DNA from 3 places in the Streptomyces chengbuensis genome. Region 3 is predicted to be linked to each of the others. Evidence: riboswitches for the same ligand, from Rfam matches in the RefSeq annotation. Region 3 holds a riboswitch; each other region holds the start of a gene.
What was found. A riboswitch is a leader RNA that binds a small molecule or an ion and turns the genes downstream of it on or off. The one in region 3 is predicted to bind cobalamin.
Positions count from the first base shown of each region.

Region 1: it holds a riboswitch for cobalamin, as region 3 does, so the genes downstream of both, cobN (cobaltochelatase subunit CobN) here and QRN89_RS10320 (SCO2321 family membrane protein) in region 3, are expected to answer to the same signal.
Region 2: it holds a riboswitch for cobalamin, as region 3 does, so the genes downstream of both, QRN89_RS27570 ((2Fe-2S) ferredoxin domain-containing protein) here and QRN89_RS10320 (SCO2321 family membrane protein) in region 3, are expected to answer to the same signal.

Region 1 covers NZ_CP129137.1:4,132,147-4,134,400, reverse strand. Annotated here, with positions in the region: gene cobN (cobaltochelatase subunit CobN) at 1-1,115, opposite strand, end outside; cobalamin riboswitch at 1,158-1,284, opposite strand; gene QRN89_RS18305 (ferredoxin-like domain-containing protein) at 1,335-2,254, shown strand, end outside.
Region 2 covers NZ_CP129137.1:6,270,662-6,272,915, forward strand. Annotated here, with positions in the region: gene QRN89_RS27560 (carbonic anhydrase) at 1-298, opposite strand, end outside; gene QRN89_RS27565 (hypothetical protein) at 475-873, opposite strand; cobalamin riboswitch at 1,117-1,299, shown strand; gene QRN89_RS27570 ((2Fe-2S) ferredoxin domain-containing protein) at 1,344-1,733, shown strand; gene QRN89_RS27575 (ABC transporter substrate-binding protein) at 1,959-2,254, shown strand, end outside.
Region 3 covers NZ_CP129137.1:2,316,094-2,318,347, forward strand. Annotated here, with positions in the region: gene QRN89_RS10315 (Strvi_7410 family MBL fold metallo-hydrolase) at 1-530, shown strand, start outside; cobalamin riboswitch at 787-923, shown strand; gene QRN89_RS10320 (SCO2321 family membrane protein) at 1,037-2,254, shown strand, end outside.

The sequences.
Region 1 (2,254 bases), 1.8 Mb from region 3:
CCCTCGTCGAGGAGGCGGCGCAGCAGGGCCACGGCGGAAGCGGGGGTGTCGAGGCCGACGGCGTTGCCGATGCGGGAGTGCTTCGTCGGGTACGCGGAGAGGACGAGCGCGAGGCGCTTCTCGGCGTTCGGGATGTGCCGCAGCCGGGCGTGGCGGACGGCGATGCCGGCGACGCGGGCGGCGCGCTCCGGGTCGGCGACGTACGCGGGGAGGCCGTCCTCGTCGATCTCCTTGAACGAGAACGGCACGGTGATCAGCCGGCCGTCGAACTCGGGCACGGCGACCTGGCTGGCGGCGTCCAGCGGGGACAGGCCCTCGTCGTTCTCCTCCCAGGCGCTGCGCGAGCCGGTCAGGCACAGTGCCTGCAGCACGGGCACGTCGAGCGAGGCGAGCGCGCCCGCGTCCCACGCCTCGTCGTCCCCCCCGGCCTGGGCCTCGGCCGGCCGGGTGCCGCCCGCGGCGAGGACGGTGGTGACGACGGCGTCGGCGTCGCGGAGCCGTTCCAGCAGCTCCGGCTCGGGGGCGCGCAGCGAGGCGACGTACAGCGGGAGGGCCCGGCCGCCCGCGTCCTCGACCGCGTCGCACAGGGCGCCGACGAAGGCGGTGTTGCCGCTCATGTGGTGGGCCCGGTAGTAGAGCACCGCGACGAGCGGGCCGCTGACGCGACGCGGGGTGCGCTCCAGCTCGCCCCAGGTGGGGGCGGGCGCGGGCGGCGCGAAGCCGTGGCCGGTGAGCAGGACGGTGTCGGACAGGAACCGGGCGAGCTGCTCCAGGTTGTCCGGGCCCCCGTGGGCGAGGTAGGCGTGTGCCTCCGCCGCGATGCCGACGGGAACGGTGGAGGCCTCCATCAGCTGGGCGTCCGGGGCCTGTTCACCGGTGAGGACGACCACCGGGCGGCCCTGCGCCAGCAGTGCGTCGAGGCCCTCCTGCCAGGCGCGGATGCCGCCGAGGAGGCGCACGACGACCAGATCGGTGCCGTCGAGGAGCTCGGGCAGCCGGTCGAGCGGGAGTCGGGAAGGGTTAGCGAAGCGGTACCGGACCGGGCCCTCGGCGGCACGGGCGCTGAGCAGGTCGGTGTCGGAGGTCGACAGCAGCAGGATCGTCGCGTGCGTCATCGCGTGCGCAGGCCTTCCTCGGGGTTTCCGCGCCCCGGGTGGTCGTGGTCGGCGGGAGTTCCTGACTCACCGGATCCCGTCGCCGGGGCCCGGTTCACAGTGGCGGGACCGCGCCGGATTCTCACCGGGCTTCCTCCCTAGGGCCCTGGGACCCTGTGCCGTTTTGCATAGTAGAGGCTGCGGCCCGCCGGCAGGGCGGTCACCTGGAAGGACGTGGGTATGCTCGCCGCCATGCCGCCCACACCGACAACACCCCCGGACCGGGGCGAACCGCGTATACGGGACCGAGGCGACGCCTGCCCGGGCGCGCTGCGGCTGCATGCGGCGGACGACGGGCGGCTGGCCCGACTTCGCCTGCCCGCAGGCTTGTTGACGGCACGTCAGATCCATGCGCTGGCTGCCGCGGCCGGACGTCTGGGCGACGGGGCCCTGAGCGTCACCTCCCGGGGCAACGCGGAGTTGCGCGGCCTGGCGGACGGCTGCGGGGCGGAACTCGCGGAACTGCTGCGCGAGGCCGGGCTGCTGCCCTCCGAGGCCCATGAGCGGGTACGCAACGTCGTCGCCTCACCGCTGGCCGGACTGGACGGACTCGGCCGCGCCGACGTGCAGTTGTGGGCCCGGGAGCTGGACGCGCTGCTGTGCGCGAGCGGGTGGGCCACGGGACTTTCGGGACGGTTCCTCTTCGCCCTGGACGACGGCCGGGGCGATGTGGCCCGGCTCGGTGCGGATGTGACGTTGCTCGCAGAGGCGGACGGGCGGGCGGTGCTGCGGACCGGGCGCCACGCCTTCCGGGTGCGTGCCGTCGACGCCGCGCGGGCCGCGCTCGCCGCCGCGGAGGCTTTCCTGTCCGCGGCCGCCGGAGCGGGCACGGGCGCCTGGCGCGTACGGGAGCTGCCGGAGGGGCAGGACATCGCCGTGGGCGCGGGGCTGGCACGGGCGGGGGTGGCGGCGGAACCACTGCTCCCTCCCGACGGAACGGGAGGCTCCGCCCCGGATCCGGTCCCGGGCGGGCCCGTGGACGGGTGCGCGGGCCCCGGCACCGGACCGCTGCCCGGTGTCGTGGAGGGACCGGACGGCTGGGCCGTGTCCGTCCTCGCTCCGCTCGGGCGACTCACCGTCGCCCAGCTGCGCGGGCTGCT
Region 2 (2,254 bases), 4.0 Mb from region 3:
GCGAGTGCCCGCACACGACGACGTCGGGGACCTCCAGGGCCTCCAGCGCGAACTCCAGACTGCCCCCGACGGCGCAGGCCGCCCCCGGTCGCCAGGGGGGCACGATGTTCCCGGCGGTGCGCACCTCGAAGACGTCACCGGGCCGGGCGCCGGTGATCAGGGCGGGGATCACCCGGGAGTCGGAACACGTGATGAACAGGGCCTGGGGCCGCTGCCCGCGGGCGAGTGCCGCGTAGGCGTCCTGCTGGCCGGCGATCCGTGCGGGGAACTGCCGGGCGTGGTCGATGAGCGACTGCATGGTCGTACCTCGGTCTCTTCGATGCGGAACCGGTCTGCTTCGTCGAAGAGGGGTGCGCCGCGGTGGCCCTGACGCCCCGTGACGGGGCGTCGGCCGCACCGGTGTCCGTCCCGGGGCGTGCCGGGGTCCGCCCGGGCGGGTCGGGGAGGGACGGCGGAGTGCGGCGCACCTGCCGGTCAGCAGCGGAACGACTGCAGCGTGCTCAGGGTCGGCGCCGGTGCGGCGCCCGGATTCCGGGTGTGTCTCGCGGTATCGGCCGACGCGCCCGGCGGCGGGCCCGTCGTCTCGTCCGGGGCGCCGCCCGAGGGGCCGGTGTTCCCGTAACCGGGCCCGGCGGGGGCCTGCGCGCCCAGCGGGGCGAGCCGCGAGGGATGGTTGCGCGGGTCGTACTCGTCGTGGTGGAGCCCGGCGCCGTCGGCGCGGACGATCACGACCGCGGTGTGGGGGTTCCGGTTCTCGGTCGAGACGACGGCCGCCTCGGCCGGGGGTGCGTCCGGGGTGGCGCACAGCGGAGTCACCACGTGCAGCAGCACCGCGCAGATCAGCAGAATGCCCGCTGACATACGTGAGATCACTGCCGGACTCCTTGAATGTCAGTGCTGCGCCGGGCCGAACATTACCGTTCCTTTGCCACGGATTCCGGTTGATTCCTGCAGATTTTGCAGTATGTGGTGTTGTCAGCCTGGTTCGTCCGGTGTTCGTCTGCCACCGGTGGGCGTCCGTTCGCGGTACGGCGAGCGCCGTCCGCGGCCCGGCCCCCGGGGGGCGTGCCCCACCGAACCCGGTGCGGTACGCGGACCCGCCGTGGACAAGGCGCGGGTTTCTGCGATGATGTCCGCCGTAACAGGCGACGGCGGAACGAGGAAGCCGGTGTGAATCCGGCGCGGTCCCGCCACTGTGATCGGCGAGCGGACCCCGAACGGACCACTGCCCCCATGCGGGTGGGAAGGCCGGGGCGAGCGGTGACCCGAGAGCCAGGAGACTCACGCGGTCGCCTCCTCGAGCTGACTGGGGCGGATTTCCCCAGAGGGGAGGGCTTGTCGTCGTGCCCAGGAGGCCAGTGGACACCGGTCCGGTGCCGTGCCGGATCGTGGTGTGCCGGGACTGCTGCTGCGGCAGTCCCAAGGTGACCGGAGTCGACCACGCGCGGCAGACCGCGCGTCTCGCGGAACAGGCGCCGGTGCGGATCTCCGACTGTCTGGACGTGTGCGACCAGGCGAACGTCGTCGTCGTCCAGCCCTCGGCCGCGGGGCGTGCCGCCGGCGGCCGTCCGGTGTGGTTCGGTCTGGTGAACGATCCGGCCGCGACCGAGGACGTGGCCGCGTGGGTGCGGGCGGGAGGCCCGGGCCTCGCCGAGATGCCGGAGATCCTCGGGCTGTACGCCTTCACCCCGCCGCGGCGCGTCCGTTCCGGGCCGCTCCGTGACGCCGGCTGAACCGGCCATCCCCGCGGCGCACGACCGCTCCTGACGGGCACCAGGCCACGCCGGGCGCACGCGCGACCGTTTGCGATCGACGTACCACCACTTCCGTCGCCCCGTCGTCCGCTCCTCCGGAGCGGCGCCCGGAACCCCGTACGGCAGTCCTGCGCGACGCGCGCCGGGACCCGCCCGGACCCGGCCGCCCTCCGGCTCCTTCCCGCGCTGAGAGGACCCATCCCCATGAAGGGCATACGCCCGATGTTCCTGCTGCCCGCCCTGGCGGCGGCTTTGCTGATGGCCGGCTGCGGCGGCCCCGGTGTCCGGGAGGACGCCGCGCCGGCGGGCCCGGCCGCCGAGGGCTTCCCGTTGACGGTGGCCAACTGCGGTGTGACGACGACCTACCAGCGACCTCCGCAGCGGGCGGTGTCGCTGAACCAGCATGCGACGGAGGTCATGCTGGCGCTGGGTCTGGAGAAGTCGATGGTGGGCACGGGCTATCTCGACGACCGGATCCTGCCGGAGTACCGGGCCGCCTA
Region 3 (2,254 bases):
GGCGACTGCGGGCCGTCTGGACTCCCGGCCACACGCCCGGCCATGTGTGCCTGCACCTGGAGGAGGACCATCCGGCGAACCTCCCCGGCCGGGGCCGCCTGTTCTCCGGCGACCATCTGCTCCCCGGCATCAGCCCCCACATCGGCCTGTACGAGGATCCCGACGACTCCACGGTCACCGACCCCCTCGGCGACTACCTGGACTCCCTGGAACGCGTGGGCCGTCTCGGCGCCGCCGAGGTGCTCCCGGCGCACCAGCACCCCTTCACCGACGCCACGGCCCGGGTCCGGGAGCTCCTCGCCCACCACGAGGAGCGGCTGACCGGGCTGCTGTCCCTCCTCGCCGCACCGCTCACCCCCTGGCGGCTGGCCGAGCGCATGGAGTGGAACCGGCCGTGGGACGAGATCCCCTACGGCTCCCGCACCATCGCCGTCTCGGAGGCCGAGGCCCATCTGCGGCGCCTGGTGAAGCTGGGCCGCGTGGAGGCGGTGCCGGGCAGCGACCCGGTGGCGTACGTCGCGGTGGGCTGAGCCGGCGGGGTGCGGGCGACGGCGGGCCCGGACCGCACCGGGGCCCAGGTGAACCGGACTCTCACGCCGGGGATGACGGACCCGCCGGGATCCGCACGGACCGGACCCGTCGCGGAAGCCGCCGGGCTGAACCGAGCCACGCCCGAGCCGGAGCGCCACCCCGGTACCGCCGGGTCCCGCCAAGATCCACCGCGAGGCACGGTGGGCACGGCCGCCGGGGCTCATGCCGCACCCGGCCGCCCGTCCCGAGGGACGGGGATTACGGGCCGGTAGAGTGTGCGAGTCGTCATCACACCCGTACGGGGGGAAGCCGGTGCGAATCCGGCGCTGACCCGCAGCCGTGAGCCGCCGTCGCAGGCGGTGAGTCGGAATGCCCCGTACCGGCCGTGACCGGCTCGTGCCATCGGGACCGGCCCGCTGGCAGGCACCGTCGAGGAATACGGGGCCGGAGCCTGGTACCTCAGCGTGCCTGTGCCCGGCTCCCCGCAGGAGAGGCCCAGCCCGCCATGTCCGTTCGCCGCAGCGCAGCAGCGCTCGCCGCCGCTTCCGCCGTGCTCTGCGCGGCCGCTGCCCCCGCGGCGACGGCCGCCCCCACGCCCTCCCCCTCGGCCGCGCTCCCGGCCGGGCTGTACGGCACGAAGGACCCGACCTACGACGGTGTGTGGCGGCAGTCGCTGGCGCTGCTCGCCCAGGACGTCGTCAAGACCGTGCCCGCCGAGCAGGCCGTCGACTGGCTCACCGGGCAGCAGTGCGACAACGGCGGCTTCGCCTCCTACCGTGCCGACGCGTCCCGGCCGTGCGACGCGAAGACGATGCTGGACACCAACGCCACCGCCGCCGCGGTGCAGGCCCTGCGTGCCCTCGGCGGCCACGGGGACGCCGTGGACAAGGGCCTCGAGTGGCTGAAGTCGGTGCAGAACGAGGACGGCGGCTGGAGCTACAACCCCGGCATGCCCTCCGACGCGAACTCCACGTCCGTCGTGATCGGCGCCTTCGCCGCGGCGAAGGCGCGGCCCGGCGAGGTGAAGTCGAAGAGCGGCAGGAGCCCGTTCGACGCGCTGGTCACGTTCGCCGTGCCGTGCGCGGACAAGACCGGCGGCGGCGCGTTCGCCTACCAGCCCGACAAGACCGGCAAGCTGCTCGCCAACGGCGACGCCACCGCGGCCGCCGTGCTCGCCGGGCTGGGCCGCGGACTGGTCGTCTCCGGCCCGGAGCCGGACGGTTCCCCCGCCGCCTGCGACTCCCCGGCGAAGGCCACCCCCGAGCAGTCGGCCCGCAACGGCGCCGCGTACCTGGCCAGGACGCTGGCGAAGACCGGCCACCTGGACTCGCCGCCGATGCCCGGCGCCACCGACCCGGCGCCGCTGCCCGACTTCGGCAACACCGCGGACGCGGTCCTCGCGCTCTCCGCCGCCGGGCACGGCGACAAGGCGGACAAGTCGGTCCAGTGGCTGGAGAAGAACTCCGCCGCCTGGGCGAAGGACGGCGGCCCGGCCGCGTACGCGCAGCTGATCCTCGCCGCGCACGCCCACGGCGACGACCCGCGGGACTTCGGCGGCGCCGACCTCGTCCGGCAGCTGAACGCGACCGGTCCCGCGCCGGTCTCCACCACCGCGCCGCCCGCCCCGAGGGCGCAGGGCGAGGCCGGCGAGGAGCACAAGGGCGGCGACAGCGCCGGCATCTGGTGGATCGTCGGGGCCGGTCTCGCCGCCGGAGCCGGCATC